DNA from 2 places in the Pseudomonas sp. LBUM1646 genome. Region 2 is predicted to be linked to the other one. Evidence: predicted binding sites of a transcription regulator. Region 2 holds the regulator's gene; the other holds the start of a gene.
What was found. The regulator FliA, encoded in region 2, starts transcription of late flagellar genes. The targets are predictions, from matches to a motif close to CTAAAGTTTNNNNNNNNNNNGCCGNTAA.
Positions count from the first base shown of each region.

Region 1: the regulator FliA is predicted to act here: its motif matches at 6,714-6,741, upstream of ACA071_RS25010 (flagellar protein MotY).

Region 1 covers NZ_CP166810.1:5,491,685-5,507,806, forward strand. The annotation lists gene ACA071_RS24970 (RnfABCDGE type electron transport complex subunit D) at 1-194, shown strand, start outside; gene ACA071_RS24975 (RnfABCDGE type electron transport complex subunit G) at 191-802, shown strand; gene ACA071_RS24980 (Rnf-Nqr domain containing protein) at 795-1,373, shown strand; gene nth (endonuclease III) at 1,400-2,038, shown strand; gene ACA071_RS24990 (PA3496 family putative envelope integrity protein) at 2,145-2,324, shown strand; gene ACA071_RS24995 (response regulator transcription factor) at 2,368-2,994, opposite strand; gene ACA071_RS25000 (hypothetical protein) at 3,563-4,264, shown strand; gene ACA071_RS25005 (argininosuccinate synthase) at 4,394-5,611, opposite strand; gene ACA071_RS25010 (flagellar protein MotY) at 5,740-6,648, opposite strand; gene pyrC (dihydroorotase) at 6,808-7,854, shown strand; gene rnt (ribonuclease T) at 7,851-8,528, shown strand; gene ACA071_RS25025 (peroxiredoxin) at 8,604-9,206, opposite strand; gene ACA071_RS25030 (bacterioferritin-associated ferredoxin) at 9,522-9,740, shown strand; gene bfr (bacterioferritin) at 9,939-10,412, shown strand; gene grxD (Grx4 family monothiol glutaredoxin) at 10,521-10,862, opposite strand; gene ACA071_RS25045 (molybdopterin oxidoreductase family protein) at 10,960-13,065, opposite strand; gene plzR (PlzR type 4 pili assembly inhibitor) at 13,200-13,490, opposite strand; gene ACA071_RS25055 (hypothetical protein) at 13,593-13,919, opposite strand; gene ACA071_RS25060 (hypothetical protein) at 13,909-14,115, opposite strand; gene argF (ornithine carbamoyltransferase) at 14,506-15,426, shown strand; gene ACA071_RS25070 (ABC transporter ATP-binding protein) at 15,423-16,122, shown strand, end outside.
Region 2 covers NZ_CP166810.1:1,845,446-1,861,454, forward strand. The annotation lists gene flhB (flagellar biosynthesis protein FlhB) at 1-214, shown strand, start outside; gene ACA071_RS08200 (hypothetical protein) at 437-1,141, shown strand; gene ACA071_RS08205 (DUF6124 family protein) at 1,282-1,632, opposite strand; gene flhA (flagellar biosynthesis protein FlhA) at 2,181-4,310, shown strand; gene flhF (flagellar biosynthesis GTPase FlhF) at 4,322-5,656, shown strand; gene fleN (flagellar synthesis regulator FleN) at 5,773-6,603, shown strand; gene fliA (RNA polymerase sigma factor FliA) at 6,600-7,340, shown strand; gene ACA071_RS08230 (chemotaxis response regulator CheY) at 7,509-7,880, shown strand; gene ACA071_RS08235 (protein phosphatase CheZ) at 7,903-8,691, shown strand; gene ACA071_RS08240 (chemotaxis protein CheA) at 8,745-10,970, shown strand; gene ACA071_RS08245 (protein-glutamate methylesterase/protein-glutamine glutaminase) at 11,020-12,153, shown strand; gene ACA071_RS08250 (flagellar motor protein) at 12,153-12,893, shown strand; gene motD (flagellar motor protein MotD) at 12,909-13,799, shown strand; gene ACA071_RS08260 (ParA family protein) at 13,843-14,631, shown strand; gene ACA071_RS08265 (CheW domain-containing protein) at 14,747-15,634, shown strand; gene ACA071_RS08270 (chemotaxis protein CheW) at 15,724-16,009, shown strand, end outside.

The sequences.
Region 1 (16,122 bases), 3.3 Mb from region 2:
CGGAGCCGGTGTCCGGCGCAAAAAGCCCCACTGCCCGGCTGCTGTTCGGCGTGGGTGTCGGGCTGCTGACCTACCTGATTCGAACCTGGGGCGGCTACCCGGACGGCGTGGCCTTTGCCGTGCTGTTGATGAACCTTTGTGTGCCGGCGCTGGAGCGGTTTGTCGACGCCCGGCAGGAGCGAACCGCACCATGAACCGCGCAACAAGCGTCGTGACCCTGGTGTTGTTGGCCTGCCTTGGAATGGCTGCGACCTACCTTGTGCAACACACCAGCGCGGCGCGCATTGCCACTGAACAGCGCTTGATCGACAGTCGCACGCTGCTGGATATGCTGCCGCCCGACAGCTACGACAACCAGCCGCTGGAACAGGCCCTGCCCCTCGAAAACATCCCGCTGAGCAACAGCACGTTGCTGGGAGGGTATCGGGCAACCAAGGCCGGCCAACCCAGCGCCGTGTTGCTGCGCAGCCAGACCTTGGGTTACACCAGCGCCATCGAGTTGCTGATCGTCATCGATGCCAACGGCAAACTGTTGGGAGTCAAAACCCTCAAACAGGCTGAAACACCGGGCCTCGGTGGTCGTCTCGCCGATTGGCCGAATGCCTGGCTGCACAGCTTCACCGGCAAGTCGCGCACCGATCCCGCTGACAATGGCTGGGCATTGAAAAAGGATCAGGGTCAATTCGATCAAATGGCCGGGGCGACCACGACTTCAAGAGCCGTGATCAACGCCATTCATGATGCGTTGCGCTATTTCGATGAGCATCGGCAACAACTGCTGGGGAGCGACTCCCATGAATAAGGCGTCTGTGCAGAACTCATTGATGCTGGCACCACTGATCGGCGCCACCGGCTCCTTGATGACTGCGCTGGGACTGTGGCTGATGTTCGTGGTGGTGATTGCTGTCTATGACGCCGGGATGGGCCCATTACGCGCCCGACTCGTCCCCTGGGCACGCTTGCCTGCCGGCGTCCTGCTGGCGGCCACGCTGACCAGTTGCGCCGAACTCGCCGGGCAATCCTGGTCGCTGCAATGGCAGCAACACCTGGGGTTGTATGCCGGGCTCATCGCCTTGCAATGTGTGGTGCTGGATAACAATGGCTTTTTCGACAACCCCTGGCGTGATCGCTTGCGCCTGTGTGGCCTGTTCGGCGCGCTGATGATGGGCCTGGGCTTGTTGCGCGAGATCATCGGCAACGGCACCCTCGGCGCTCATCTGTCCTGGCTGACCGGTGCGACGGACTGGCCCGGCCTTGTTCTGACCGCCGACGGTGGCCTGCGCCTGGCCACCCTCGCCCCCGGCGGATTCATTCTGCTGGGGCTGTTGATCGCCGGATGGCAGGCCTGGCTTCGCCCAACGCCCTCAAACTGACCCGCTTTCGAGGAAACGCATCACCCATGAATGCCGCAAAACGTTACGAAATCTTCCGCAGGCTTCACGAAGACAATCCTGAGCCGAAGACCGAACTGGCCTATTCCTCTGCGTTCGAACTGCTGATCGCGGTGATTCTGTCGGCGCAGTCCACTGATGTCGGCGTTAACAAGGCCACGGCGAAACTCTATCCGGTGGCCAATACCCCGGCGGCGATTTATGCCTTGGGTGTCGAAGGTCTGTCGGCGTACATCAAGACCATCGGCCTGTTCAACAGCAAAGCTAAAAATGTGATCGAAACCTGCCGCTTGCTGGTGGAGCGCCATGGCGGCGAAGTGCCGCAGACCCGCGAGGAGCTGGAAGCGCTACCCGGCGTTGGCCGCAAGACCGCCAACGTGGTGCTCAACACGGCATTCCGCCAGTTGACCATGGCCGTGGACACCCATATTTTCCGGGTCAGCAACCGTACCGGCATTGCGCCTGGCAAAAATGTGGTCGAGGTGGAGCACAAGCTGATGAAGTTCGTGCCCAAGGAGTTTCTGCTCGACTCTCATCACTGGCTGATCCTGCACGGGCGCTACGTTTGCCTGGCCCGCAAGCCTCGCTGCGGCAGTTGCCGGATCGAGGATTTGTGCGAATACAAGCAAAAGACCTCGGACGATTGAGGCACTATTAGATTTATTGATTTATCGATTGAAAAAATCTTTTTTACCCGCCGGGAGAATGTCGATATAAGGAGCGCCAAAGGCAGTCTTAGCCTGGAGTAACAAAATGAGCACTGGCAAAGAGCAATTGGACGTAGAAGACGACTTCACCCCCGTTGAAGCCGATGACGCTGAACCGGTGGTTGAGGTTGCAAAAACCAACCTGAGCAAGCGCCGCACCATCGACAATCTGCTGGAGGAGCGCCGACTGCAAAAGCAATTGGCCGATTACGATTTTGATCTATGACACCTAAAAGCCTCCCGAAACGGAGGCTTTTTACTTTAAGTCGTCACACCAGGCCATTACGCTGGGCCAGCTCGATCAAATCCACCAGCGAACGCGCATTGAGCTTCAACAACAACCGGGTCTTGTAAGTACTGACGGTCTTGTTGCTGAGGAACATTCCATCGGCAATCTCCTTGTTTGTCTTCCCCCGAGCCAGTTGTTGCAACACCATCATTTCCCGTCCCGACAAACGATCCACCATATCGGCTTCACTGGCATTGCCCAGACTGGACCGAACCGTGTGCAAGGCTTGATTAGGGAAGTAACTGTAGCCTGACAATACAGCCTTTATTGCGCTGAGTAATTCAGTGAGGTCCTGTTGCTTGCAAACATAACCAGCGGCACCCGATTGCATGCAGCGCATCGAAAAATGTCCGGGGGCCTGGGAGGTCAGCACTAACACTTTCAACGGTAACGCCACTGACGTCAGACGCGCGATGACTTCCAGACCATCCAGTTTCGGGATTCCAATATCCAGAATGACAATATCCGGCATATGTTCACGAGCAAGTTGCAATGCATCCACACCATTGTCTGTTTCTGCGATGACTTCGTAGCCATGACGTTCCATTAGCAAACGCACCGCAAGACGAATGACAGGGTGATCATCCACGATCAGCACTTTATTCATGGGCAAGTCCAATTTTCGCTGTTCGAATTTTTAGAGCCCGCACAATAGCCTAGTCGTTTCACCCGTGGCATGCCGTCCCCCCCAGGCACCCGCACCGAGAGACATTCCCTACAAGTAACGCGGATGATTCCTACAAAAAAACCTTGAATATATTGAGCTTGAAAACGTAAAAACCTTAAGAGCGCCGAGCGTCGGGGGCTTTTTTTGTTTCACCTTACATCCAATACAGCGCATAACCGACAGCCTCAAAACTAATCCGGCCTCCATTGACTACGGCGCAATGCTTGAAAGCAGCCGATATTCTCAATATCAAAGCCCATGACCAAATACAAATCGTCAATTATTGGCTATACACCTGTAGAAACAAACACAACCTAAAATAAAACTTTTTGAAACAAGAACATCCAACACACACAAACCCTGAGCATTACAGTTACCCCAAGATACCCACAACCCTTTTATACAAGATCGGACACTTAATAAAAAACAGCATTCAAAACCAAAACACTTATCACTAACAGACACTTTATCTGCACGAGAAAAATATATTATCTTATGAGCAAAAAACATGAAAAAACTCAAAAAAAGAATCTCGAACCCACTGACCATTATTGCTGTATTTGCAGCAATCTCAGAATCATCCGCGGCTGTCTCCCTGCCCTTTCTTGAGAACAATGAACGAGAATTATATATATGGTTTTTGATCAGCTTTCCGTTTTACTTACTTTTTCTTTTTTTTCTCACGCTCAATTTCAACTATCGCTCGCTGTACGCCCCCTCTGACTTTAGTAACGACAAGAGTTTCCTAAAAGTAATTGATAACGTCGAGCATTCAGAAAACAAAAAGTCTGCACCACCAAACGGCTCACCGGCAAAGTTCAAAGATTCCGTTGCCGCCACGGCATCTGAACGCGCCCCTCCAAGCTTTTCAACCCGAGTGAAAGGTGTTCCTTGCTGGTTCTGGAACGCGCAGGATCCGCCAGCCCAGCTGAGTTTGCCGGCGCCGTTAAAAGACTTGAGTATCATCGATGCTCGCGGGGTAAATACGAATGTGGCTTTCGCCGCCTTGATGGAAACAATCCGTAAACCACGGAGCCGACCTGCGAAAGTGATCGTGTTTCTGGTGTGCAGCGAATCGGAGAAATTGCTGAGGGAAGGCACGCTCAAGTATTCAAAACACAGAAATAAAAGCGCTTGCGAGACCTTCTGTATTGTCTACAACTTGAACTCACAGGGCGTGACAGTGCCGGACCAGACGCTTGGTGAATGATCAGGAAAGGTAATGGCTTGAGTCGAAACGAAATAAGCGCTGACAACGAAATGCCGGGCAGAACAACCTATTTAAAGTTGCGGCCCTGTCGACGACAGGGCCACGACCTCAATTACCGCTGCAACGATCTCAGAACAGCTTGCGACCTTTGTTGGCTGCAATCCGCATGCGCAACGCATTGAGCTTGATAAAGCCCGCCGCATCAGCCTGGTTGTAGGCGCCGCCGTCTTCTTCGAAGGTGGCGATGTTGGCGTCGAACAACGATTCATCGGACTTGCGGCCGGTGACGATCACGTTGCCCTTGTACAGCTTCAGGCGCACTACGCCGTTCACGTGGGTCTGGGAAGCGTCGATCATCTGTTGCAGCATCAGACGCTCTGGGCTCCACCAGTAACCGGTGTAGATCAGGCTGGCGTATTTCGGCATCAGCTCGTCTTTGAGGTGAGCCACTTCGCGGTCCAGGGTGATCGATTCGATCGCACGGTGAGCGCGCAGCATGATGGTGCCGCCAGGGGTTTCGTAGCAACCGCGGGACTTCATGCCTACGTAGCGGTTTTCTACGATGTCCAGACGGCCAATGCCGTGTTCACCACCGATTTTGTTCAGCGTCGCCAGCACGGTGGCCGGGGTCATTTCTACCCCGTCCAGTGCGACGATGTCGCCGTTGCGGTAGGTCAGTTCCAGGTACTGCGCTTTATCAGGAGCGTTCTCCGGGGAGACGGTCCATTTCCACATGTCTTCTTCGTGCTCGGTCCAGGTGTCTTCCAGCACGCCGCCTTCATAGGAGATGTGCAGCAGGTTGGCATCCATCGAGTACGGGGATTTTTTCTTGCCGTGGCGCTCGATCGGGATGTTGTGCTTTTCAGCATAATCCATCAGCTTTTCACGGGAGAGCAGGTCCCACTCGCGCCAAGGGGCGATCACTTTCACACCTGGCTTGAGTGCGTAGGCGCCGAGCTCGAAACGAACCTGGTCGTTGCCCTTGCCGGTGGCACCGTGGGAAATGGCGTCAGCGCCGGTTTCGTTGGCGATTTCGATCAGGCGTTTGGCGATCAACGGACGAGCGATGGAAGTACCCAGCAGGTACTCGCCTTCGTAAACGGTGTTGGCACGGAACATCGGGAACACGAAATCACGCACGAATTCTTCGCGCAGATCGTCGATGTAGATTTCTTTTACGCCCATGGCCTGAGCCTTGGCGCGGGCCGGCTCGACCTCTTCGCCCTGACCCAGGTCAGCGGTGAAGGTCACTACTTCACAGTTATAAGTATCCTGCAGCCACTTGAGGATCACCGAAGTGTCCAGGCCGCCGGAATACGCCAGAACGACCTTGTTTACGTCCGCCATGCCATCACTCCACGGGGTTTACGGAAAGCCGTGAAGTCTACCGCTCATACGAAATAATTTACAGTACCGCGACAGCTTATGACGACGAAGCGACAGATTCTGTCGAGCTGGCGACGAACACAACAGGTTCAGGAGGTCGCTGCAGCGCTCGCGGCAGAGGCGGATTGCGGGGCCGGTTTCTCGGTGGGCGCCACACGTTCGAGGCGTACCGCGACTCGACGGTTTTTCGCCCGGTTGGCGGCATTGGTGTTCGGCACCAGCGGGTAGCGCTCACCGTGGAAGCGCATGGTGATCTGTGATTCCTGGAAGCCATTGGCCTTGAAGAAGTCCATCACCGCCAACGCGCGACGGCGAGACAGCTCACGATTGGTCAGGCGATTGCCGCTGTTGTCGGAGTGTCCGTCGAGCTCGATGTGATTGACCGTCGGATCGGCTTTCATGAACTCCAGCATCACCTGCAACTTGGCCTTGGCTTGCGGATCCAGGTCGACGCCTTCGCCAGGGAAACCGATTTCCGATTGTTTCACTTGTTCAAAATTCTGTGGCAACAGCTTGGCCACGCAACCCTGATAGTCATTGAACGCCTTGTTGAACTTGACCGGCAGCAAACGGACTTCGGACACTCGACCATCACCTGAAGCGCGGCGAATGACCGGGCTGCGACCGTCCATCAAACCGTTGATCAGACGCCCGGCCTGCACCTGCGAACTGTTGAACAGCACGTTGCCGCTGCCAATATTGACCGATCCCAGGTTGAGGTCGCCACGCCCCGGCTGCCACGGCGCAGCGGCTGCGAGCAAGGTCGCGGACCCGCCGCCGATCACCGAGTTGTAGGCCTTGAGACGAAAGATCGCCTGTTCGCCGGCACGACGCACGAACTCACCGGAACCGAAATCGGTAATCGGCTGGGTCAGGCGGCATTCGAATTTGTCACCTTCGACCGTCCACTCGATGCTCTCCAGACGGGTCTGGAAAGTGAGCGCCATCGCGGGAAGGCTGGCAAACACACTGAGCAAGGCTAAATAACGCTGGCGCACGGGAGGCTCCACTGGCTTCTACAACAAAAAGACCGACACACACATGTTTACGGCATACCTAGTTCATATCGGTACGTTCCTGCAAAACTTGATAGCGAGTGCCTGAGAGAGTCTTTTCCGGTAGCATTCCCCTCAGTTTGACCCGCCTGGAATCCCCTCATGTCCGACCGCCTGACCCTGCTGCGTCCCGACGACTGGCATATTCATCTTCGCGATGGTGCTGTTTTGTCCAATACCGTTGCGGATGTCGCGCGCACCTTTGGTCGCGCCATCATCATGCCCAACCTGGTACCTCCGGTGCGCAACGCCGCTGAAGCCGACGGCTATCGCCAGCGGATTCTCGCTGCACGCCCGGCCGGCAGTCGTTTCGAACCGCTGATGGTGCTGTACCTGACCGACCGCACCCAACCCGAAGAAATTCGTGAAGCCAAGGCCAGCGGTTTCGTTCACGCCGCCAAGCTGTACCCGGCCGGCGCCACCACCAACTCGGATTCTGGCGTCACCAGCATCGACAAGATCTTCCCGGCAATCGAGGCCATGGCCGAAGTCGGGATGCCGTTGTTGATTCACGGTGAAGTCACCCGTGGCGATGTCGACGTGTTCGACCGCGAAAAAATCTTCATCGATGAGCACATGCGGCGTGTGGTCGAGCGTTTCCCGACGCTCAAAGTGGTGTTCGAACACATCACCACCAGCGATGCCGTGCAGTTCGTCAACGCGGCTCCGGCCAACGTCGGCGCAACCATCACTGCTCATCACCTGCTGTACAACCGCAACCACATGCTGGTGGGCGGGATTCGACCGCACTTCTACTGCCTGCCGATTCTCAAGCGCAACACCCACCAGGAAGCCCTGCTCGACGCCGCCACCAGCGGCAGCGAGAAGTTCTTCCTCGGCACCGACTCGGCGCCGCATGCCCAGCACGCCAAAGAAGCCGCTTGCGGCTGTGCCGGTTGCTACACCGCTTATGCTGCGATCGAGATGTACGCCGAAGCCTTCGAACAGCGCAACGCGCTGGACAAGCTCGAAGCCTTTGCCAGCCTCAACGGCCCGCGCTTCTATGGCCTGCCGGTGAACACCGATCGCATTACCCTGGTCCGCGATGAGTGGACCGCCCCAACCAGCCTGCCATTTGGCGAGCTGACCGTAATCCCGCTGCGCGCCGGTGAAAAACTGCGCTGGCGCCTGCTGGAGGAACACGCGTGAGTGAAGACCATTTCGACGACGAACAGGACGGTCAAGGCGGCGGAGGCAGTCCTCGTCATCCAATGGCGGCCCGATTCCGTGGTTACCTGCCGGTTGTCGTCGACGTAGAAACCGGTGGTTTCAACTCGGCCACCGACGCCCTGCTGGAAATCGCGGCGACCACCATCGCCATGGACGAAAAAGGGTTTGTGTACGCCGATCACACCTACTTCTTCCGCGTCGAGCCGTTCGAAGGCGCGAACATCGAAGCGGCGGCCCTGGAGTTCACCGGGATCAAGCTCGATCATCCGCTACGCATGGCGGTGAGTGAAGAAACCGCGCTGACCGATATTTTCCGCGGCATCCGCAAGGCCCTGAAAGCCAACGGCTGCAAGCGGGCGATCCTGGTCGGGCACAACAGCAGCTTCGACCTGGGCTTCCTCAACGCCGCTGTGGCGCGCCTGGACATGAAACGTAACCCGTTTCATCCTTTCTCCAGCTTCGACACCGCCACCCTCGCCGGCTTGGCTTACGGTCAGACCGTATTGGCCAAGGCCTGCCAGGCGGCCGATATCGACTTCGACGGTCGCGAGGCCCATTCGGCTCGCTACGACACCGAGAAGACGGCCGAGCTGTTCTGCGGCATCGTCAATCGCTGGAAACAAATGGGCGGTTGGGAAGACTTCAACGACTGATCCAGTCGCCGGGTTTATTCCGCCCACAAAAAAACCGGCCTCAACGGCCGGTTTTTTTATGCCTGACGCTTGGGCTTACAGGGCCGCAGCGTGCTCGGTCAGGTAAGCCGCAACACCTTCGGTGGAAGCGGTCATGCCTTTGTCGCCTTTTTTCCAGTTGGCAGGGCAAACTTCGCCGTGCTCTTCGTGGAATTGCAGAGCGTCGACCAGACGGATCAGCTCTTCCATGTTACGGCCCAGCGGCAGGTCGTTGATGATCTGCGAGCGGACAACGCCTTTGTCGTCGATCAGGAACGCGCCACGGAATGCAACGCCGTCAGCGGACTGAACGTCGTAGGCCTTCATGATTTCCTGCTTGATGTCGGCAGCCATGGTGTAACGGACCTGGCCGATACCGCCATTGTTGACCGGGGTGTTGCGCCATGCGTTGTGGGTGAAATGCGAGTCGATCGACACGGCAACCACTTCAACGTTGCGGGCTTTGAAGTCAGCCATGCGGTTGTCCAGAGCGATCAGCTCGGACGGGCAAACGAAGGTGAAGTCCAGCGGGTAGAAGAACACCAGGCCGTATTTGCCTTTGATGGCCGACGACAGAGTGAAGCTGTCTACGATCTCGCCGTTGCCAAGTACGGCCGGTACGGTGAAGTCTGGGGCTTGTTTGCCTACGAGTACGCTCATTGGATATCTCCTGGTCTAATAACGTGAAGAACTGGGTCCGCGTCAGCCTGCCACCCGCAAGCGACATCCCTGTGACACGAACCGCCTTCGCAAGGACCGACCATCATACACGGCGTTTTTGAGCTGTCCTTAACGGTTTTTCAGCGGCGGCAGAAATTCAGACTCGCTGCCGTTACTGTCGCAATGCCATGTTGGAAACCGTTCGTCAGCCATCGACGCTTATAACGCGAAGCTTTCAGAAAGCACTTTGACAATCATTCTCGTTAACATTAAGATCCATCGCAATTGAGTCACAACCAGCGACGGTTCTCACTTATGTATGTCTGCCTCTGCACTGGCGTCACCGACGGTCAAATCCGCGATGCAATCTATGAAGGTTGCTGCAGCTATAAAGAAGTCCGTCAGGCCACCGGCGTAGCGAGTCAATGCGGTAAATGCGCCTGCCTTGCCAAGGAAGTGGTGCGCGAAACCCTGACCAAGCTGCAAACCGCCCAAGCCGCGATTCCATTTCCTGTTGAATTTACTGCCGCATAATTACCGTATTTCAAAGAACCGGACTCAAGTCCGGTTTTTTTATGCCTGAAAATCAACCGCTTAGGGTCAAAACGCGGAACACAAACATTCTTATTCCGATTAATTTTCATATAATTTTCAATAACTTAGGTTTGACACTCCTAATTACGCGGCTCAAACTCTGCCTTATAGTCAGTTAATAAAGGGCAGGACCCCATCATGAAAGGCGACATTACAGTCATCCAGCATCTCAACAAGATCCTTGCCAATGAGCTGGTCGCGATCAATCAATACTTTCTGCATGCGCGCATGTATGAAGATTGGGGTCTGAACAAGCTCGGCAAGCATGAGTACAAAGAATCCATCGACGAGATGAAGCACGCGGACAAGCTGATCAAGCGCATCCTGTTCCTTGAAGGCCTGCCGAACGTCCAGGACCTGGGCAAGCTGCAGATCGGCGAACACACCAAGGAAATGCTTGAGTGCGACCTGCGTATCGAACTCGCCGGTCACGCGGACCTCAAGGTCGCGATCGCCCATTGCGAAACCGTCGGCGACTTCGGCAGCCGTGAGCTGCTTGAAGATATTCTCGAATCCGAAGAAGAACATATCGACTGGCTGGAAACCCAATTGGGCCTGATCGATAAAGTCGGTCTTGAGAACTATCTGCAATCGCAGATGGGCGAAGAGTAAGTTAGCCTTCGCTAAACTCGAGACACTAAAAAGCCCCGCCCTCTTATGAGGTGCGGGGCTTTTTATTGCCCGGGTTTCAGGCTTGCCTGAAACCCATGCAGAAGCGGATCAGGCTTCGGTCTTGCCAGCAGCGGCTTTTTCAACAGCGGCTTTGATCGTGGCCTGCAACGAACCGTCAGCAGCCATTTCAGTCATGATGTCGCTACCGCCGACCAGCTCACCACCGACCCACAGTTGCGGGAAGGTTGGCCAGTTGGCGTACTTTGGCAGATTGGCGCGAATTTCCGGGTTCTGCAGGATGTCCACGTAGGCGAATTTCTCACCACACGCCATGACGGACTGCGCGGCTTTCGCGGAGAAGCCACACTGCGGGGCATTCGGCGAGCCTTTCATGTAAAGCAGAATGGTGTTGTTAGCAATCTGCTCTTTAATCGTTTCGATGATATCCATGGAGCACCTCGGCTGAACTTTCCGACTCAAGGGTCGGCACGGTGGCGCATTGTAACGGAAACCCGAGCGCCATGCTCGGTCTCCCCGACAGACATGCTCAAGCCGCCGCCACGGTCACCGGCACGCCGTTCAACGCCGCATTTCCCGACAACTCATCGAGCTGACACTCGTCAGTCAGGTCATTGGCGCTGGACCCCGGCTGGCTGCTGGCGATCGTCATCTGCACCCCAGGCCGCGCATGGCCCCAACCATGCGGAAGGCTGACCACGCCTTTCATCATATCCAGACTGCCGAGCACTTCAACTTCGATCACCCCGACCCGCGAACTGACCCGCACCCGCTGCCCATCGCTGAGCCCACGGCTGGCCAGATCGTCGGGATGCATCAAGAGTTGATGGCGCGGCTTGCCCTTCACCAGACGGTGATAGTTGTGCATCCACGAGTTATTGCTGCGCACATGTCGGCGGCCAATCATCAGCAGCTCGTCGGCGGCCGGTGCTTGCAGTGCCGCGAAGCGTGTCAGGTCAGCCAGAATCGCCGCCGGCGCGGCCTGGATATGCTGGTTCGCAGTCTTGAGCCGTGGCGCGAGATTGGATTTTAGCGCGCCCAAATCAACGCCATGCGGATGATCGAACAAAGTCGCCAGCGACAGCTTGTGCTCCGACCCATCGCCATATAGCCCCATTCGCAAGCCACGGTCGATCATCTGCGCCGGGGCAATGGTCGGCTTGAGTTCCTTGCCGGTCTTCGCCGCAAACGCCTTGGCCAGGCCGACGAAGATTTCCCAGTCGTGCAACGCGTCTTCCGGCTTGGCCAGAATCGCCCGGTTGAAGCGCGTGACGTTACGCACGGCAAACATGTTGAACGTGGTGTCGTAGTGATCGTTTTCCAGGGCTGAGGTGGACGGTAGGATCAGGTCGGCGTAGCGGGTAGTTTCATTGATGTAGAGGTCGATGCTGACCATGAACTCCAACCCGTCCAGCGCCTGCTCCAGTTGCCGGCCGTTGGGCGTGGACAACACCGGATTGCCCGCCACGGTGATCAGCGCTCGAACCTGCCCTTCCCCACCGGTGAGCATCTCTTCGGCCAGGGCCGACACCGGTAATTCGCCGCTGTACTCCGGACGCCCGGACACCCGACTCTGCCACCGATTGAAATGCCCGCCCGAGGTGGACGCCACCAAATCCACCGCCGGTTCGGTGCACAGCGCACCGCCCACGCGGTCGAGGTTGCCGGTGACCAGGTTGATCAACTGCACGACCCAATGACACAACGTACCGAAAGCCTGGGTCGAGACCCCCATGCGGCCGTAGCAGACCGCTGTCGGTGCTGCGGCAAAGTCCCGGGCCAGTTGGCGGATTTGTTCTGCGGGCACGGCGCACAGCGGGCTCATGACCTCGGCGGTGAAACCCGCGACCGCCTCACGCACCTCATCCAGACCGTCCACCGGCAAATGACTGTCGCGAGTCAAGCCTTCAGCGAACAAGGTATTGAGCAGCCCGAACAGCAATGCCGCATCGCCGCCGGGACGCACGAACAGATGCTGATCGGCAATGGCTGCCGTTTCGCTGCGGCGCGGATCGACCACCACTACTTTCCCGCCCCGGGCCTGAATCGCCTTCAGCCGTTTCTCCACATCGGGCACGGTCATGATGCTGCCGTTGGACGCCAACGGGTTACCGCCCAGGATCAACATGAAATCGGTGTGATCGATGTCCGGGATCGGCAACAGCAAGCCGTGGCCGTACATCAAATGACTGATCAGGTGATGGGGCAACTGATCGACCGAGGTCGCGGAAAACCGGTTACGGGTTTTCAACAGGCCGAGAAAGTAATTGCTGTGGGTCATCAGCCCATAGTTGTGCACGCTGGGATTACCTTGATAAACCGCCACCGCGTTCTGCCCGTGACGCTCCTGAATCGTCGCCAGACGTTCGGCTACGAGGCTGAAGGCGTCTTCCCAAGCGATAGGCTGCCATTCACTGCCCACGCGCTGCATCGGCTGATGCAGGCGATCCGGGTCGTTCTGGATGTCTTGCAGGGCCACCGCTTTGGGGCAGATATGCCCGCGACTGAAGGTATCCTGGGCGTCACCCTTGATTGAAGTGATCTGTACCCGGCCTTCGGCCTCGGTGGTTTCGATGGTCAGGCCGCAAATGGCTTCACACAGATGGCAGGCACGGTGATGGAGAGTCTTGGTCATGGCCAGTCTCTATTTTGTTCTGGGCGGGCACTATCAGCCGCGGGAACAAAACTATGGCGCGTGCCCCGTCGCTGCGCCAGCGACGTTCGTCTTGTGAATCGGTGGCCATCAGGCCAGTCGATGGCCGCTGGCGATCAGTTCGGCGGCAACCTGGGTGGCGCCTGCAACTGGATTTCCTGGATGGTTTCGATCTGCTCATGGGCGACATGCACGCCGGTGAGCTCGCCAATCAGGCGCCAGTGCTCGTCAAGCCCGGCGCTGATAGTCGCCATACGGTCGATCATGCGTCGACCGGCGGCTTTGGTCACTTCGTCTTCACTGCGCATCAACTCAAAGGACATTGACGTCATCGAAGCAGTGAGATGGGTCAGAGAGCGGGCTGTAAGGCCGAGTAATTCCATTAACTGCTGTTCTTTCGATTCCATTCCGGAGGCTTCCTGCGTCGCTCGAGACTTAGTTATAACCCAGCACTTTGCATAAGCAAATGTTTCAGACCAGACACACTGCACAGAAATACCGAGTGAGCCTCACTGGGCCTGGGAAACTTTCAACGCTTTCTTTTTGAACGGAGAGGTCAGTGCTGTCCATATACCGCCGATGGCCAGCCAAAGCATGACGCCGGACCCGATCAGGATGATAGCTTTCTGGTTTGCCAGGATGCCCAGTTGATGAGGTTCGGCTTGATACACCTGCAAAGCAATATCAATGACGCTCACGACGGTAAACCAGGCGACCACCAATGCAGCACCGTGCTTGAGATCGGGTGTGGATCGGGCCAGTAGCGAGGCCCCCAGGTAAATTCCAATTGCGATCAATCCGCCAATTACCAAAAATTGGGTGGAATCAATCTGCACTCGCATCATCCCTGAAATTCTTCACACCGATAAAAGCGCCGACAATGGCCCCCACCAGTGCGCTTGGAACGCCAGGGTAAATAGAATTGGCGATAATCGCGAAGCCCATGACCGTGGACAGCACCGCCATATCAAACGCCGGAGACACACGACGCAGACGTGTCAGGCCAATGTTTCCGGTTTTATTGATCGACACAGAGCTCCCTCCTTGGGTGTTTGACTGGATTGAGTCGAAGATCCGCAACGGCGCCGATAATACCGGACCGCGGCCCCACCACCGGCACGCAAAACCGTAACAGCAAGCAACGCGCGCCATTAAAACCTGGCCCTCATTGGCCCGCCACGCTGCACTTGATTTGCAAACCCGCTTGGGCACCGTGTACAAATGCGGCATCCGGTTGTGAATCTCGAAACATCTGTGAAGCCGGAAAAATAAGCCTCCTATTGGTAAGACGCGACATTTAATTATAAGATCGCGCCTTCCCCTATTTCGTCGCCCCGTGCGGCTTACGCCGCAGGTCTCGCCCGTTTTTCAGTTAAACAAGGCTTTGAGTATCTGCGGTCTGTTGCAAAAAGGTAGTCAATGATGAGCGCAAGGCACTTTCTCTCCCTGATGGATTGCACGCCCGAAGAGCTGGTCAGCGTGATCCGTCGAGGCGTTGAGCTCAAGGACCTGCGTAACCGCGGTGTACTGTTCGAGCCTCTGAAAAACCGCGTCCTGGGGATGATTTTCGAGAAGTCCTCGACCCGTACGCGCATCTCGTTCGAAGCCGGCATGATCCAGCTCGGCGGCCAGGCGATTTTCCTCTCGCCCCGCGATACCCAACTGGGTCGTGGCGAGCCGATCGGCGACTGCGCCATTGTCATGTCGAGCATGCTCGACGCGGTGATGATCCGTACCTTTGCCCACAGCACCCTCACCGAATTTGCTGCCAACTCCCGTGTTCCGGTGATCAACGGCCTATCCGATGACCTGCACCCGTGTCAGTTGCTGGCCGACATGCAAACCTTCCTCGAACATCGCGGCTCGATCCAGGGCAAGACCGTGGCCTGGATTGGCGATGGCAACAACATGTGCAACAGCTATATAGAAGCGGCGATCCAGTTCGACTTCCAGTTGCGCATTGCCTGCCCGGAAGGTTACGAGCCTAGCCCCGAGTTCGTGGCCAAGGCCGGCGATCGTGTGACCATCGTCCGCGATCCACAGGATGCCGTGCGCGGCGCGCACCTGGTGAGCACCGACGTCTGGACCTCCATGGGCCAGGAAGAAGAAACCGCCAAGCGCCTGAAGCTGTTCGCCCCGTTCCAGGTCAACCGCGCCCTGCTCGACCAAGCCGCGACGGACGTGCTGTTCATGCACTGCCTGCCGGCCCACCGTGGCGAAGAAATCAGCCTCGACCTGCTGGATGACCCGCGCTCCGTGGCCTGGGACCAGGCGGAAAACCGTCTGCACGCACAAAAGGCCCTGCTGGAATTCCTGGTCACACCGGCGTACCACCACGCATGAGCCAGCCATTACTGCTCAACCTGCGCAACCTTGCCTGCGGCTATCAAGACCAGCGGGTCGTGCAAAACCTCAACCTGCATTTGAATGCCGGCGATATCGGTTGCCTGCTGGGCTCATCCGGGTGCGGCAAGACCACCACTCTGCGGGCCATCGCCGGTTTCGAACCGGTGCACGAAGGTGAAATCCAGCTGGCGGGCGAGACCATTTCCAGCGCCGGTTTCACCCTCGCCCCGGAGAAGCGCCGGATCGGCATGGTCTTTCAGGACTACGCCCTGTTTCCGCATTTGAGCGTGGCCGAAAACATCGCCTTCGGGATCCGCAAGCATCCGCAAAAGGAGCGCGTCACCGAAGAGCTGCTCGAACTGGTCAACCTGAAAAACCTCGGCAAGCGCTTCCCCCATGAGCTGTCCGGCGGTCAGCAGCAACGCGTCGCACTGGCTCGCGCCCTGGCGCCGGAACCACAACTGTTGTTGCTCGACGAACCGTTCTCCAACCTCGATGGCGAACTGCGGCGCAAGCTCAGCCATGAAGTGCGCGACATCCTCAAGGCCCGTGGCACCAGTGCGATTCTGGTGACTCACGACCAGGAAGAAGCCTTCGCCGTCAGCGATCATGTCGGGGTTTTCAAGGAAGGTCGCCTGGAACAATGGGATACGCCCTACAACCTGTATCACGAACCGCTGACACCGTTTGTGG
Region 2 (16,009 bases):
CGAAGTGCTGCTGCTCGAATCGCCGGCCCTGGCGCGTTCGATCTACTACTCCACCGAACTCGACCAGGAAATCCCCGGCGGCCTGTACCTGGCGGTGGCTCAGGTGTTGGCCTACGTCTACCAGATCCGCCAGCACCGTGCGGGCAAGGGCAAACGCCCGGATCCGCTCAAGGATGATTTGCCGATTCCACCGGACTTGCGCCGCGACTCTTAAAAGATCGCAGCCTCGTTTCACTCGACAGCGCCTACAGGGGGTCACATTTCATGTGGGCGCTGTGTAGGCGCTGTCGAGTGAAACGAGGCTGCGATCTTTTGACCTTCCGCTCGTCAGAAAACCTCCCGTACCTGTTAGTTCTGACAGTAGACAGCCTTTTCTCAAAGCGATGTCATGAGTCCGGGAATCTTCCCGTTGATATACGGCTCAGAGGAAATCGTTATGGAAGAGGTAGCGCGCGAATATAAAAAGCTTCAGGGAATGGAGTTAACGTTTGTTAGGGGTGTTCTGGAGGAGCGGCTCGATGAAGCGGCCGGCTATATGATCGGCTATACGGTCACCTTCAGATTGTCGCTGGACTTCACACATTTCGTGCAGAGGGCGAATGCCTATATTCCGGGCTATCTAGACTCTAGGATCAACGCCATTCGACCCGTACTGGGCGGCCTGGGCTATCACAACGGTTATAACTATTTTAACGGTCAGGCAGGCAATATCCGTAGTACAGAGGATTTGTTCCGCGTCTTTGATCATGCTAGTAACTACCTTGATGACTGGGCTGAAGGGGATTTGCGGGAGCGATATCACAAACCAAAATTCGAGCTCGTCAAGGGCCAATTTGAAGTGACAGCAGGCAAGGACTTTCAGCTACGTGAAAAACGCCAGATTGAGATAAGTGATTTGCCGATTATTCAATTCGAATGGGCGCTCGATTTGATGGTCGGGCATGATTTTCAGGCTGATTCGCAACAACCCCGTGTCTCGGAGGGGGCGAGGTCGCCCGGTTCAGTCGCGGTTCTGGGGTATGCCCAGGAGGAGTCGGTACCGGTGGAAGGTCTGCTAATGCGCCGGGGTACACAGTATATGAACGCTAAAAAACTCAGTTATGGCGCTATTTCACCCGAGCAGATTCTGACGGCGCAGTGATTGTGCTGGCCTGAACCTGTGGGAGCGGGCTTGCTCGCGATGAGGCTGTGTCAGTCAATGAAGATGTTGGCTGATGCACCGCCATCGCGAGCAAGCTCGCTTGTATGTTTAGACTTGAAGGGGTGGGCTGAAGCCCTGCCCTAACTCTGCGGGTCGAGGTTATCCAGCGCTCGATTCACCGCTAATTCCGCGAGCATGATGTTCTGGGCGATCCCCAGCACCGTGCTGCGCTGCGAGCCTTTCAGCCCTGTTGCGAAATCGTTGGCCATGACGCTGGCCGAGGCCAGCGACTCACTGGCGTGGGCGAGCAAGCTTTCGGTTTTGTTGTCCGGGGCGACCATGAACATCGTGCTGGGTTTTCGCTCGCTGGCGTTCAGGCGGGCGCTCAGGTTGATGTACTCCTCGAGGGCGCGGTCGGCGGCTTCCTGAAGTTTTTGTCGGTCGATTGAGGTGTCGTCGATATCGGGTGGGTTCGGTGTTGGTTTGAACATGGATGAAACTCCTAATCCATTAAAAAGAGCCGTCACCTTCGCTACCAGACGAAGGGTGGCGGCCACACGCAGGTTGGTAGACCGGGATTAGGAACGGTCGCCCGAAGGCGCCTGCGCATGACCACCATAAAACCGAGACGAAAAGTCTCGGCAAAGGATAGTGCTTTGCGACCTAATCCCGGGCTACCAACCCGATCGCTGTTTTTCAGCGACCCGGAAACGATAAATCCCGGCCCTCAAGCGCACAAGCCGGCGGATTCTGGCGTAGTCGTAGTCCGTGGCGCAAGAATGTGTAGGGCGAGTAAGTGTCTGGAGATTTCGCTTAAACACCGCTGTTTAAGATCGTTCCCACGCTCCGCGTGGGAATGCCTCTACGGACGCTCCGCGTTCAGCCCTGGGTGGGACGCGGAGCGTCCCGGGCTGCATTCCCACGGGTCGCGCAGAAACGATCATCCCCGCCCCGACAAAAGTTGGAAGGCTTCTTGCAGTAGCCGCTCTGCGTCTGCTTCAGGCGTCAAAAGTTTGCTTTAAAGGAACGGGGAAAACCGGTGGATCGCTCTCAGTTAATCAACAGTGCTCGCACAAACGTCGCCGACTTGAGTCGGGGCAATCTGGGTGTGCCGCTGTTGCTGCTGGTCATGCTGGCCATGATGATGTTGCCGGTGCCGCCGTTCCTGCTGGACGTGTTTTTTACGTTCAACATCGCCTTGTCCATCGTCGTGTTGCTGGTCTGCGTCTACGCCTTGCGGCCGCTGGATTTCGCGGTGTTCCCGACCATTCTGCTGGTAGCAACACTGATGCGCCTGGCGCTGAACGTGGCCTCCACGCGGGTGGTAATGCTCCACGGCCAGGAAGGGCATGCCGCCGCCGGTAAGGTGATCCAGGCCTTCGGTGAGGTGGTGATCGGCGGTAACTACGTGGTCGGTATCGTGGTCTTCGCGATTTTGATGATCATCAACTTCGTCGTGGTGACCAAGGGTGCCGGGCGGATTTCCGAGGTGAGCGCGCGCTTCACCCTCGATGCGATGCCCGGCAAACAAATGGCCATCGACGCCGATTTGAACGCCGGCCTGATCGATCAGAACCAGGCCAAATTGCGCCGCATGGAAGTCGCCCAGGAAGCCGAGTTCTACGGTTCCATGGACGGTGCCAGCAAATTCGTACGCGGTGACGCCATCGCCGGCCTGCTGATTCTGTTTATCAACCTGATCGGCGGCATGGCGGTCGGTATCTTCCAGCACGGCATGACCTTCGGTGACGCTGGCCGGGTTTACGCACTGTTGACCATTGGTGACGGTTTGGTGGCGCAATTGCCATCACTGTTGTTATCGACAGCGGCGGCGATCATGGTGACCCGTGCTTCCGGCTCGGAAGACATGGGCAAGCAGATCGGTCGCCAGATGTTCGCCTCGCCGAAAGCGTTGGCGGTGGCGGCAGGCCTGATGGCGGTCATGGGCCTGGTGCCCGGCATGCCGCATTTCTCCTTTCTCAGCATGGCGGCCCTGGCGGGTGGCGGTGCTTACCTGTTCTGGAAGAAGCAGAGCGTGGTCAAGGTTCAGGCTTTGCAAGAGGTCAAGCGTCAACAAGAGCTGCTGCCATCCCCGGCCCGCGCCCAGGAAACCAAGGAATTGGGTTGGGACGACGTGACCCCGATCGACATGATCGGCCTGGAAGTCGGCTATCGCCTGATTCCGCTGGTGGATCGCAACCAGGGTGGTCAACTGCTGGCGCGGATCAAGGGCGTGCGCAAGAAGCTGTCCCAGGATTTGGGCTTCCTGATGCCGACTGTGCACATTCGTGACAACCTCGACCTGGCGCCAAGCGCCTATCGCCTGACCCTTATGGGCGTGATCCTCGCTGAAGCCGAGATTTACCCGGATCGCGAGCTGGCGATCAACCCGGGGCAGGTCTACGGCACGCTCAACGGCATAACCGCCAAAGATCCGGCTTTTGGCCTGGAGGCGGTCTGGATCGAAATCAGCCAGCGCGCCCAGGCCCAGTCCCTTGGTTACACCGTGGTCGATGCCAGTACGGTAGTGGCAACCCACTTGAACCAGATTCTGTACAAGCACTCCAGTGAGCTGATTGGCCACGAGGAAGTGCAGCAACTCATGCAATTGCTGGCCAAAAGCTCGCCGAAACTGGCTGAAGAGCTGGTGCCGGGTGTGGTTTCGCTGTCGCAACTGCTCAAGGTGTTGCAGGCGCTGCTCGCCGAACAAGTGCCGGTTCGGGACATTCGCAGCATTGCCGAGGCTATAGCCAACAATGCCGCCAAGAGTCAAGATACTGCCGCTCTGGTGGCGGCGGTGCGGGTCGGCGTATCCCGCGCAATCGTCCAAAGCATTGTAGGGACTGAGTCGGAGCTGCCAGTTATCACCTTGGAGCCAAGGTTGGAACAGATATTGCTCAATAGTCTTCAGAAGGCAGGACAAGGCTCGGAAGAGGGCGTTCTGCTGGAGCCAAGCATGGCAGAGAAGCTGCAGCGCTCGTTGATCGAAGCGGCACAGCGTCAAGAGATGCAAGGTCAACCGGTGATTCTGCTGGTAGCCGGTCCGGTTCGCGCGATGCTTTCGCGGTTCGGCAGGCTGGCAGTCCCGGGTTTGCACGTGTTGGCGTATCAGGAAATCCCTGACAACAAGCAAGTGACCATCGTTGCGACAGTAGGGCCCAACGGCTGAGGTAGTGGTTTATGCAAGTTAAGCGTTTTTTCGCCGCCGATATGCGTCAGGCCATGAAACTGGTTCGTGATGAGCTGGGGGCTGATGCCGCCATTATTGGCAACCGCCGGATCGCCGGCGGTGTCGAGCTGACGGCTGCCCTGGATTACAAATTGTCGGCGCTGGCCCCGCGCGTTCCGAACATGGAGCTCGAGGATGAGCTGCGCAAGACCCAGTCGCGCATCGTCACTGCCCAGGCCGAACTGAGCCTGCGCGGCGAAGGCGAGACCGACGGTGACAAGACCACCAATCGGCAGTTGTTCGCCGGCCTGCCGTTGACCGCCGCCGAGCCGCTGATCGAACCGACTTACGAACAGCCACGCCGTGCTGCGCCGGCCCCTGCGCCAGCCGCCGGTGGTGTTGACCCGCGGGCTTTCGATTCGATGCGCTTCGAGCTCAACAGCCTGCGCGAACTGATGGAAGTGCAACTCGGCTCCCTGGCCTGGAATCAGCTGCAAGGCAGCCGTCCGGCCCAGGCGAACCTGTGGCGTCGCCTGCAACGCATCGGCTTGTCCGGCCCGTTGTCGCGCGATCTGCTGGCACTGATTACCGATATTGAAGAGCCTCGTCAGGCCTGGCGCATGTTGCTGGCGCACCTGGCGCGGATGATCTCCACACCGGAAGTCGAGCCACTGGAAGAGGGCGGCGTGATTGCCATGGTCGGCCCTGCCGGCATGGGCAAGACCACCACCCTGGCCAAGCTCGCGGCCCGTTACGTGCTCAAGTACGGCGCGCAAAACATCGCGCTGGTGAGCATGGACAGCTACCGCATCGGCGCCCAGGAACAACTCAAGACGTTGGGCCGCATTCTCAATGTGTCGGTGACCCACGTCGATCCGGGCCAGTCCCTGGTGCAGGCGCTGGAGCCATTGCTGCGCAAACGCGTGGTGCTGATCGATACCGCGGGCCTGCAAGCCAGCGATCCGGCCCTGCGCATGCAGCTCGAAAGCCTGGCCGGTCGCGGCATCAAATCGAAAAATTATCTGGTCCTGGCAACCACCAGCCAGAAACAGGTTCTAACCGCTGCTTATCACAGTTACAAGCGGTGTGGGCTGGCCGGCTGCATCCTGACTAAACTGGATGAAACGGCGAGTCTGGGCGAGGTGTTGAGCCTGGCCATCAGTCATGAATTGCCGGTGGCTTACCTCACCGATGGCCCGCGTATTCCAGATGATCTGCATCTGCCGCGGCGTCACCAGTTGGTCAGTCGCGCGGTCAGCGTGCAAATGCAGGAAGAACCCAGCGAAGAAGCCATGGCTGACATGTTCGCTGATATTTACCACAGCCCGACCAAGCAGGTTGGCTGAGGTACTAATGAACAGTTTTTGTACCTACATCGATGGTCTGCCATGCATTGTTCAGTTAATGAACGCGCAGCCAGTAATGTGGCCTCCGTCTATGCAAGACAAGGTAAAGAAATAACATGGGCAGCATGCATCCCGTACAGGTGATCGCGGTGACCGGCGGCAAAGGTGGCGTCGGGAAGACTAACGTGTCAGTGAACTTGTCCCTGGCTCTAGCAGAGCTTGGCCGGCGCGTCATGCTGCTGGACGCCGATCTGGGTCTGGCGAACGTCGACGTTCTGCTGGGACTGACGCCCAAACGTACCCTGGCCGACGTGATCGAAGGCCGCTGCGAGCTGCGCGACGTTCTGTTGCAGGGCCCGGGCGGTATCCGCATCGTCCCGGCCGCGTCCGGCACCCAGAGCATGGTTCATCTGAGCCCTGCCCAGCATGCCGGCCTGATCCAGGCCTTCAGCGATATCGGCGATAACCTCGACGTATTGGTGATCGACACCGCTGCGGGTATTGGTGACTCGGTAGTCAGTTTTGTCCGCGCCGCCCAGGAAGTGTTGCTGGTGGTCTGCGACGAGCCGACCTCCATCACCGACGCCTACGCCCTGATCAAACTGCTGAACCGCGATTACGGCATGAACCGCTTCCGCGTCCTGGCCAACATGGCCCAGAGCCCGCAAGAAGGTCGCAACCTGTTCGCCAAGTTGACCAAGGTCACGGACCGCTTCCTCGACGTCGCCTTACAATACGTCGGCGCCGTGCCTTACGACGAAAGTGTGCGCAAGGCCGTGCAGAAACAACGCGCCGTCTACGAAGCCTTTCCGCGCTCCAAGTGCGCCCTGGCGTTCAAGGCGATTGCACAGAAAGTCGACACGTGGCCGCTACCGGCCAACCCGCGTGGGCATCTGGAGTTTTTCGTCGAGCGCCTCGTGCAACAGACCGCAGGACCCGTCCTATGACAGCCAGTGGCTACAACCTCTACAAGAAGTCGGCACGTGATGCGCAATACGAGCTGATCGAGCGTTACGCGCCACTGGTCAAACGCATTGCTTATCACTTGCTGGCGCGTCTGCCGGCCAGTGTCCAGGTGGAAGACCTGATCCAGGCCGGGATGATTGGCCTGCTTGAAGTGTCGACCAAATACGACGCCAGCAAAGGCGCGAGTTTCGAAACGTACGCGGGCATTCGAATCCGTGGCGCGATGCTCGATGAAGTACGCAAGGGGGACTGGGCACCACGTTCGGTCCACCGCAATACCCGTATGGTTAGCGACGCAATTCGCTCGATTGAAGCTAAAACCGGCCGTGATGCTAAAGATCACGAAGTTGCGGCCGAACTCCAATTGAGTCTCGACGATTATTACGGGATTTTGAACGATACCTTGGGCAGCCGCCTGTTCAGTTTCGACGACCTGTTGCAGGACGGCGAACACGAAGGGCTGCACGAGGATGGCGCCAGTGCTCATCTGGAGCCGTCACGCGATCTGGAAGATGAACGCTTCCAGACTGCGCTGGCGGACGCGATTGCCAATTTGCCGGAGCGTGAGCGACTGGTGTTGGCGCTGTACTACGACGAAGAGCTGAACCTCAAGGAAATCGGTGAGGTCCTGGGTGTCAGCGAATCGCGTGTCAGCCAGTTACACAGCCAGTGCGCGGCCCGTTTGCGGGGGCGTTTGGGGGAGTGGCGAGCGCGCTGAAGGCAGTGTGGGGACACTGCGAACGAGGCTGGTGTGGTGTTGAACTGCAGCGGTCTCGATTTGTTGTGCTCCAGACAGTCATTTGAGTGCTTTGCCGGATTGATTGAAATGGCGCGTCCAGGTGCTGGGCGCGTTTAAGACTGCTTGGAGGTCGAATTGGACAAGAACATGAAAATCCTCATCGTTGATGACTTCTCAACGATGCGGCGGATCATTAAAAACCTGTTGCGTGACCTTGGGTTCACCAACACGGTCGAGGCTGACGATGGCACCACTGCCATTCCGGTTCTCAACAGCGGCAGCATCGACTTTCTGGTAACAGACTGGAACATGCCCGGCATGACCGGCATCGACCTGCTGCGCCACGTGCGCGCCGATGAGAAGCTCAAGAGCCTGCCCGTGCTGATGGTGACCGCGGAAGCCAAGCGCGAACAGATCATCGAAGCGGCCCAGGCCGGTGTTAACGGTTATGTGGTCAAACCCTTCACGGCCCAGGCGTTGAAAGACAAAATCGAGAAAATTTTCGAACGCATCGGTTGAGCAACTGCGCCACGGGGGAGCTATGGAGCATAACGAATCTTCACAGGGCGATTTTGAATCGACCCTGAAAAAACACGCGGTCGAACTGGTCGAAAGCCTTGAAAAAGGCAGGTTCGGCGACGCTGTGCAACTGATCCATGAGCTCAACCAGACCCGTGACCGCGGCCTGTACCAGGAAGTGGGCAAGCTCACTCGCGAACTGCATAGCGCGATCGTCAATTTCCAGATTGACCCGAACATGCCGCAAGCCGAGGAAGTCTCGCAGATCACGGATGCCACCGAGCGTCTGGGTTATGTGGTCAAGCTGACCGAGGCCGCTGCCAACCGCACCATGGACCTGGTGGAAAACGCCACGCCGCTGGTCAATGGCCTGAGCAATGAAGCCCAGGCGTTGAGCACCGACTGGGGACGGTTCATGCGTCGCGAAGTCGGGGCTGAAGAGTTCCGCGAGCTGGCGCGGCGGGTCGACGGATTTCTGACACGCAGCAGCGAAGACAATCGCACGGTGTCGAGCAACCTGAACGACATTCTGCTGGCTCAGGATTACCAGGACCTCACCGGTCAGGTGATCAAGCGCGTGACCCAATTGGTCACCGAAGTTGAAAGCAACCTGCTCAAGCTCGTGCTCATGGCCAGCCAGGTAGACCGCTTTGCGGGTATCGAGCATGACCGTGAAGCGATGCTGGCTGAAAAAGATCCGCAAAAACATCTCTCTCAGGGTGAAGGTCCGCAGATTCATGCCGATAAAAGAGAAGACGTTGTGTCCGGTCAGGACGATGTGGACGATTTGTTATCCAGCCTAGGATTTTAGAGTTTTAGCATTTTAGGTTTTTTAGGTTTTTAGACCTCAGGAGCACCCCCTTAATGAGCTTCGGCGCCGATGAAGAGATCCTTCAGGATTTCCTGGTTGAGGCCGGCGAGATTCTAGAGCAACTGTCCGAGCAGCTGGTCGAGCTGGAAAGCCGACCGGATGATGCGGACTTGCTCAATGCAATTTTTCGCGGTTTTCACACTGTAAAAGGGGGCGCCGGCTTCCTCCAGCTCAATGAGCTGGTGGAATGCTGTCACATCGCCGAGAACGTGTTCGACATCCTGCGCAAGGGTGAACGACGCGTCGACTCGGAACTGATGGACGTAGTTCTCGAAGCGCTGGATGCGGTGAACGGCATGTTCACCGAAGTCCGCGAACGCAGCCCGATTACGGCTGCCACTCCAGAATTGCTTGAGGCCTTGGCCCGTCTGGCCGAGCCGCAAACTGCCGATGCAGCTCCGGTTGCCGACGTGGTGGAAGAACCGGCCGCTGAAAGCGAGTCGGGCGACATCACCGATAATGAATTCGAACAACTGCTGGACTCGCTGAACGCCGTCAAGGCCCAGGCCGAAGCTCCCGCCGCTGCGCCAGTGCCGAGCAGCAATGCTGCGGCCAGCGACGAAATCACTGACGCCGAGTTCGAGTCGTTGCTCGATCAGTTGCACGGTAAAGGTCAGTTCGCGGTGGATGCCGTAGCAGCTCCAGCTGCGAAGGCCCCGAAAGCGGCCGGCGACAGCTCGGACATCACCGACGACGAATTCGAAGCACTGCTCGATCAACTGCACGGCAAGGGCAACTTTGCTGTCGATGCGCTGGAAACCGCGATTGCTTCGGCGCCGGTTCCGGCTGCGCCAACCGCTAAAGCGGCCGGCGGCGATCTGATCTCCGATCACGAGTTCGAATCGCTGCTCGACGAATTGCACGGTAAAGGCAAGTTCACCGAGGTTGGCACTGGCGCAGTCGTGACTGCTCCTGCTGCCAAGGCGCCCGCTGCTGCACCGAAGCCAGTCGCCAAAGCGCCTGAGCCTAAAGCCGAAGCGCCAAAACCGGCAGCGGCTCCTGCTCGCGCCGCACCGTCCGCGCCGCCACCGGAAAAACCGGCCAGCGAAGCCGAGACCACCGTGCGGGTTGATACCGCGCGTCTCGACGAAATCATGAACATGGTTGGCGAACTGGTACTGGTGCGTAACCGCTTGGTCCGTCTGGGCCTTAACAGCGGCGACGAAGCCATGTCCAAGGCTGTGTCGAACCTCGACGTGGTCACGGCTGACCTGCAAACCGCGGTCATGAAGACCCGGATGCAACCGATCAAGAAGGTCTTCGGGCGCTTCCCGCGTCTGGTTCGCGACCTGGCTCGCCAGCTCAAGAAAGAGATCAACCTGGAACTGGTCGGCGAAGAAACCGACCTCGACAAGAACCTCGTCGAGGCCCTGGCCGACCCGCTGGTCCACTTGGTGCGCAACTCGGTCGACCACGGTATCGAAGAGCCGGCCGAACGCGAAGCGATGGGCAAGCCTCGCAGCGGCAAGGTGATTCTGTCTGCCGAACAGGAAGGCGACCACATCCTGCTGTCCATCTCCGATGACGGCAAGGGCATGGACGCTGATGTTCTGCGCGGCATTGCTGTGAAGAAAGGCTTGATGGACAAGGATGCAGCGGACCGTCTCAGCGAGTCGGACTGTTTCAACCTGATCTTCGCGCCGGGTTTCTCGACCAAAACCGAGATCTCCGACGTGTCGGGTCGTGGCGTGGGCATGGACGTGGTGAAAACCAAGATCGCCCAGCTCAACGGCACCATCAATATCTACTCGACCAAGGGCAAAGGCTCGAAGATCGTCATCAAGGTGCCGTTGACCCTGGCGATCATGCCGACGCTGATGGTCATGCTCGGCAACCAGGCGTTTGCGTTCCCGCTGGTGAACGTCAACGAGATCTTCCACCTCGACCTGTCGCGCACCAACGTGGTCGACGGTCAGGAAGTGGTGATCGTACGGGACAAGGCGCTGCCCTTGTTCTACCTCAAACGCTGGCTGGTCGCCTCTGCCGCTCACGAAGAGCAGCGCGAGGGCCATGTGGTGATCCTTTCGGTGGGCACCCAGCGGATCGGCTTTGTCGTCGATCAACTGGTGGGCCAGGAAGAAGTGGTCATCAAGCCATTGGGCAAAATGCTCCAGGGAACCCCGGGCATGTCCGGCGCCACCATCACCGGTGACGGCCGCATTGCGCTGATTCTCGATGTGCCGAGCATGCTCAAGCGTTACGCCGCACGGCGTATTTGATTCTGCCGCAGCGGGGCGACAACGCCCCGCTGCGTCTAACGGAGTGTTTATGGTAGTCAAAGTCCTGGTGGTGGACGATTCGGGGTTTTTCCGCCGCCGCGTCTCGGAAATTCTTTCAGCGGATCCGAACATCCAGGTTGTCGGTACGGCGACCAACGGAAAAGAGGCGATCGATCAGGCGCTGGCCCTCAAGCCAGACGTGATCACCATGGACTACGAGATGCCGATGATGGATGGCATCACGGCGGTGCGGCACATCATGCAGCGCTGCCCGACCCCGGTCTTGATGTTCTCCTCGCTGACGCACGAAGGCGCCCGGGTCACCCTGGATGCGCTGGACGCGGGTGCGGTGGATTTCCTGCCGAAAAATTTCGAAGACATCTCCCGCAACCCGGAGAAGGTCAAGCAACTGCTGTGCGAGAAGATCCTCAGCATTTCGCGCAGTAACCGTCGCGCCAATACCTACACGGCCCCGGCTCCGGTGGCGGCACCTGCACCGACGCCTGCGCCTTCGAGCGTCAGCAGCTACGGCAGCAGCGCACCTGCGCGTCCGGCACCGGCACCTTTGCCGATCCGTGCACCAGCGTCTTCCGGCCCATCGTCGCCCGCGCCGAAACGCAAAGCCTACAAACTGGTGGCCATCGGTACGTCCACCGGTGGCCCGGTTGCGCTGCAACGGGTGTTGACCCAATTGCCGGCCAACTTCCCGGCGCCGATCGTGTTGATCCAGCATATGCCAGCAGCCTTCACCAAGGCCTTCGCCGAGCGTTTGGACAAACTGTGCCGCATCAACGTCAAGGAAGCCGAGGATGGCGACATCCTGCGTCCGGGCCTGGCGCTGCTGGCACCGGGTGGCAAGCAAATGATGATCGATGGTCGTGGCGCGGTGAAAATCCTGCCGGGCGACGAGCGTCTGAATTACAAGCCGTGCGTGGACATCACCTTCGGTTCGGCGGCCAAATCCTACGGTGACAAAGTTCTGGCGGTGGTGTTGACCGGCATGGGCGCCGACGGTCGCGAAGGCGCGCGTCTGCTCAAACAGGGTGGCAGTGCGATCTGGGCTCAGGATGAAGCCAGTTGCGTGATCTACGGCATGCCGATGGCCATCGTCAAAGCGGATCTCGCCGACGCGATTTACAGCCTGGACGACATTGGCAAGCACTTGGTTGAGGCCTGTATCTGATGGATGTACTCAGCCTTATCGGGATCATCATGGCGTTCGTCGCCATCATTGGCGGCAACTACCTTGAAGGCGGTCACCTCGGCGCTCTGGCCAACGGCCCGGCGGCGTTGATCGTGATCGGTGGGACCGTCGGTGCGGCGCTGTTGCAATCGCCGATGAGCGCGTTCAAGCGCTCCATGCAGATCCTTGCCTGGATCCTGTTTCCACCGCGTGTGGATCTGGCCGGTGGCATCGATCGCGTAGTGAACTGGAGCCTGACGGCACGCAAGGAAGGCTTGCTCGGGCTGGAAGGGGTGGCCGACGCCGAACCGGACAACTACTCGCGCAAAGGCTTGCAACTGTTGGTCGATGGCGCCGAGCCGGAAGCGATTCGCAGCATCCTGGAAGTGGATTTCTACACCCAGGAAAGCCGCGACATCGAGGCCGCCAAAGTCTTCGAAAGCATGGGCGGCTATGCGCCGACCATCGGCATCATCGGTGCGGTGATGGGCCTGATTCACGTCATGGGCAACCTCGCCGATCCGTCGCAACTGGGCAGCGGCATCGCCGTGGCGTTCGTCGCGACGATCTACGGCGTGGCCAGTGCCAACCTGGTGTTGCTGCCGGTTGCAGCCAAGCTCAAGTCCATCGCGTTGCGTCAGTCGCGTTATCGCGAAATGTTGTTGGAAGGGATTCTGTCGATCGCCGAAGGTGAAAACCCTCGCTCTATTGAGTTGAAGCTTCAGGGCTTCATGGATTGATGGGGGAAATGGACCATGGCTCGTCGCCGTCAACCTGAAGAACACGTCAATCATGAGCGTTGGCTGGTGTCCTACGCCGACTTCATCACCCTGCTGTTTGCGTTCTTCGTGGTCATGTACTCGATCTCTTCGATCAACGAAGGCAAGTACAAAGTCATCTCGGAAGCGCTGATCGGCGTGTTCACCGATTCGGACCGTGCCCTCAAGCCGATCCCGATCGGTGAAGAGCGACCGGTGACCGTGACCCCGGCCAAGCCGCTGGTCAAGGATGCCGAGCAGGTCGACGCCGGCATCTCAGGCGCCAGCGATCCGCTGAAAACCATTGCCGACGACATCAGCGCCGCGTTCGGCGATTTGATCAGCTCCAACCAGATGACCATTCGCGGCAACGAGTTGTGGGTCGAGATTGAACTCAACTCCAGCCTGTTGTTCGGCAGCGGCGACGCGATGCCCAGCGACATGGCCTTCAACATCATCGACAAGGTCGCGGCGATCCTGAAACCGTTCGACAACCCGATCCACGTCGAAGGTTTTACCGACGATCAACCGATCCGCACGGCGCAGTACCCGACCAACTGGGAACTGTCCTCGGCCCGTTCGGCGAGCATCGTGCGCATGCTGGCGATGCAGGGTGTGAACCCCGGTCGCCTGGCGTCGGTGGGCTACGGTGAATTCCAGCCCGTGGCCAACAACGCCACCGCCGAAGGCCGCGCGCGCAACCGTCGGGTAGTGCTGGTGGTTTCGCGAAATCTCGATGTACGTCGCAGCCTCACAGGCACCGGAACCGCTAATGCAAAACCGGATGCCGCATTGAAGCGTGCTGGCACACAAACTGCACCGACCCCGGTCAAGTCGCCGGGACGAGAGAGCGCCGTCAATTCTCCGTCACCCGCATTAATACGTTGAGCTATTTCTCGGTCGACCTGATCGGCCGGGAGGAACAATCCGAATGAGAGTCTGGGCAGTTGCCAATCAAAAGGGTGGTGTTGGTAAAACCACTTCCTCTATCGCTTTAGCCGGGTTGCTGGCCGAGGCGGGCAAGCGCGTGGTCATCGTCGATCTTGACCCGCACGGCTCGATGACCAGCTATTTCGGCTACGACCCCGACACTCTGGAACACAGCTGCTACGACTTGTTCCTGCACAAGGGTAGCGTGCCCCAAGGCTTGCCTGGCCAGCTGTTGATGCCCACCAGTCACGAGAATATTTCCCTGTTGCCGTCGAGCACTGCGCTGGCGACCCTTGAGCGTCAGTCGCCGGGCCAGAGTGGCTTGGGCCTGGTGATCGCCAAGAGTCTGGCGCAATTGTGGCAAGACTTCGATTACGCGGTCATCGACAGCCCGCCGTTGCTCGGTGTGTTGATGGTCAATGCCCTGGCCGCCAGTCAGCAGTTGGTGATCCCGGTGCAGACCGAACACCTGGCCGTCAAAGGCCTGGAGCGCATGGTCAACACCCTGGCGATGATCAACCGTTCTCGCAAGCAGGCACTGCCGTTCAGCATCGTCCCGACCTTGTTCGACCGCCGCACCCAGGCGTCTCTCGGGACCTTGCGCGTGTTGCGCGACAAGTACCCGGAAGAAATCTGGCAAGGCTACATCCCGGTGGACACCCGCATGCGTGATGCGAGCCGGGCCGGTGTGACGCCTTCGCAGTTCGACGGCAAGAGCCGTGGCGTTCTCGCGTACCGCGCACTGCTCAAGCACCTGCTGGCCGCACAACTCGTCCCGGCGGTGGTCTGATGAACCCAATCCCCGTAGGAGCTGCCGCAGGCTGCGATCTTTTGATCTTGCTTTGTGGCGTCTCTGAAATTGCTAAAAGATCGCAGCCTTCGGCAGCTCCTACACTGGTGCGCGCATGAACCGGCCGGTGAAGGTCACCTCGCGTCCGCAACTGGCGCTCCAGTCTTATCTGGACAGCTTGCTGATGGAGGCAACTGAAGAGTTGCCGCTGGAAGTTGAAGCAGTTTCGGAAGTCGTAGCGGTTGTCGAAGCGGTCGAGGTCGAAGCGGCACTGGACGAGTTCCAGTTGGCGGTGCTCGAAGAACAGGCTCGTGATGCGCGTCCAACGGCGGCCGTTGCTGCACCCGCGGTTGCGCCAGTCGCCGAGAAAGCACCGGTCGCCGTGATCGAAGCCCCGGCCCCGATCCTGGCGCCGGTCTCGACCATCGCACCATTGCTGCAAGCCTTGGTGCCGCCCGTCGTTGAAGTTCACTTGCCGCCGAGCAACACGCCGCCACCGGTGGAAACCGATGGTCGTCCGTCCTGGGCCGCCGAGCCGTTCGAATGCCTGTTGTTCGACGTCGCCGGGCTGACCCTGGCGGTGCCGCTGGTGTGTCTGGGTTCGATTTATTCCCTGGCCGGCCACGAGTTGACGCCGTTGTTCGGTCAGCCGGAATGGTTCCTCGGGATCCTGCCGAGCCAGGCCGGCAACCTGAAAGTCTTGGATACCGCACGCTGGGTCATGCCGGACCGTTATCGCGATGACTTCCGCCAGGGCCTGCAATACGTTATTTCGGTTCAGGGCTACGAGTGGGGGCTGGCGGTGCATCAGGTCAGCCGCTCGTTGCGCCTGGACCCGAACGAAATCAAATGGAGAAGTCATCGAGGTCAGCGGCCATGGCTCGCCGGCACGGTGATTGAGCACATGTGTGCATTGCTGGACGTTTCCGCCCTGGCCGAGTTGATCGCCAGCGGTGGAGCAAAGCACATGGGCGGCAGCAAGCCGCTACACAAATCGACATAGCAGCCGACATAACAAGTAGGCGACGGCATTGTTGAATGCCGCCACACAGAACACACACCGCCAAGCGCGGTTTTTCGAGGGGTCAGGGTATGAGTAGTCACGCGACGAATGCAAAAGGTTCTGAAGATCCGATCCTGCAATGGGTAACCTTCAAACTGGACAATGAAACCTACGGCATCAACGTGATGCGCGTTCAGGAAGTCCTGCGTTACACCGAAATCGCCCCGGTCCCGGGTGCCCCGAGCTACGTGCTGGGCATCATCAACCTGCGCGGTAACGTGGTCACCGTGATCGACACCCGTCAGCGCTTCGGCCTGATGAACGCCGAGATCAGCGACAACACCCGTATCGTCATCATCGAAGCCGACAAGCAAG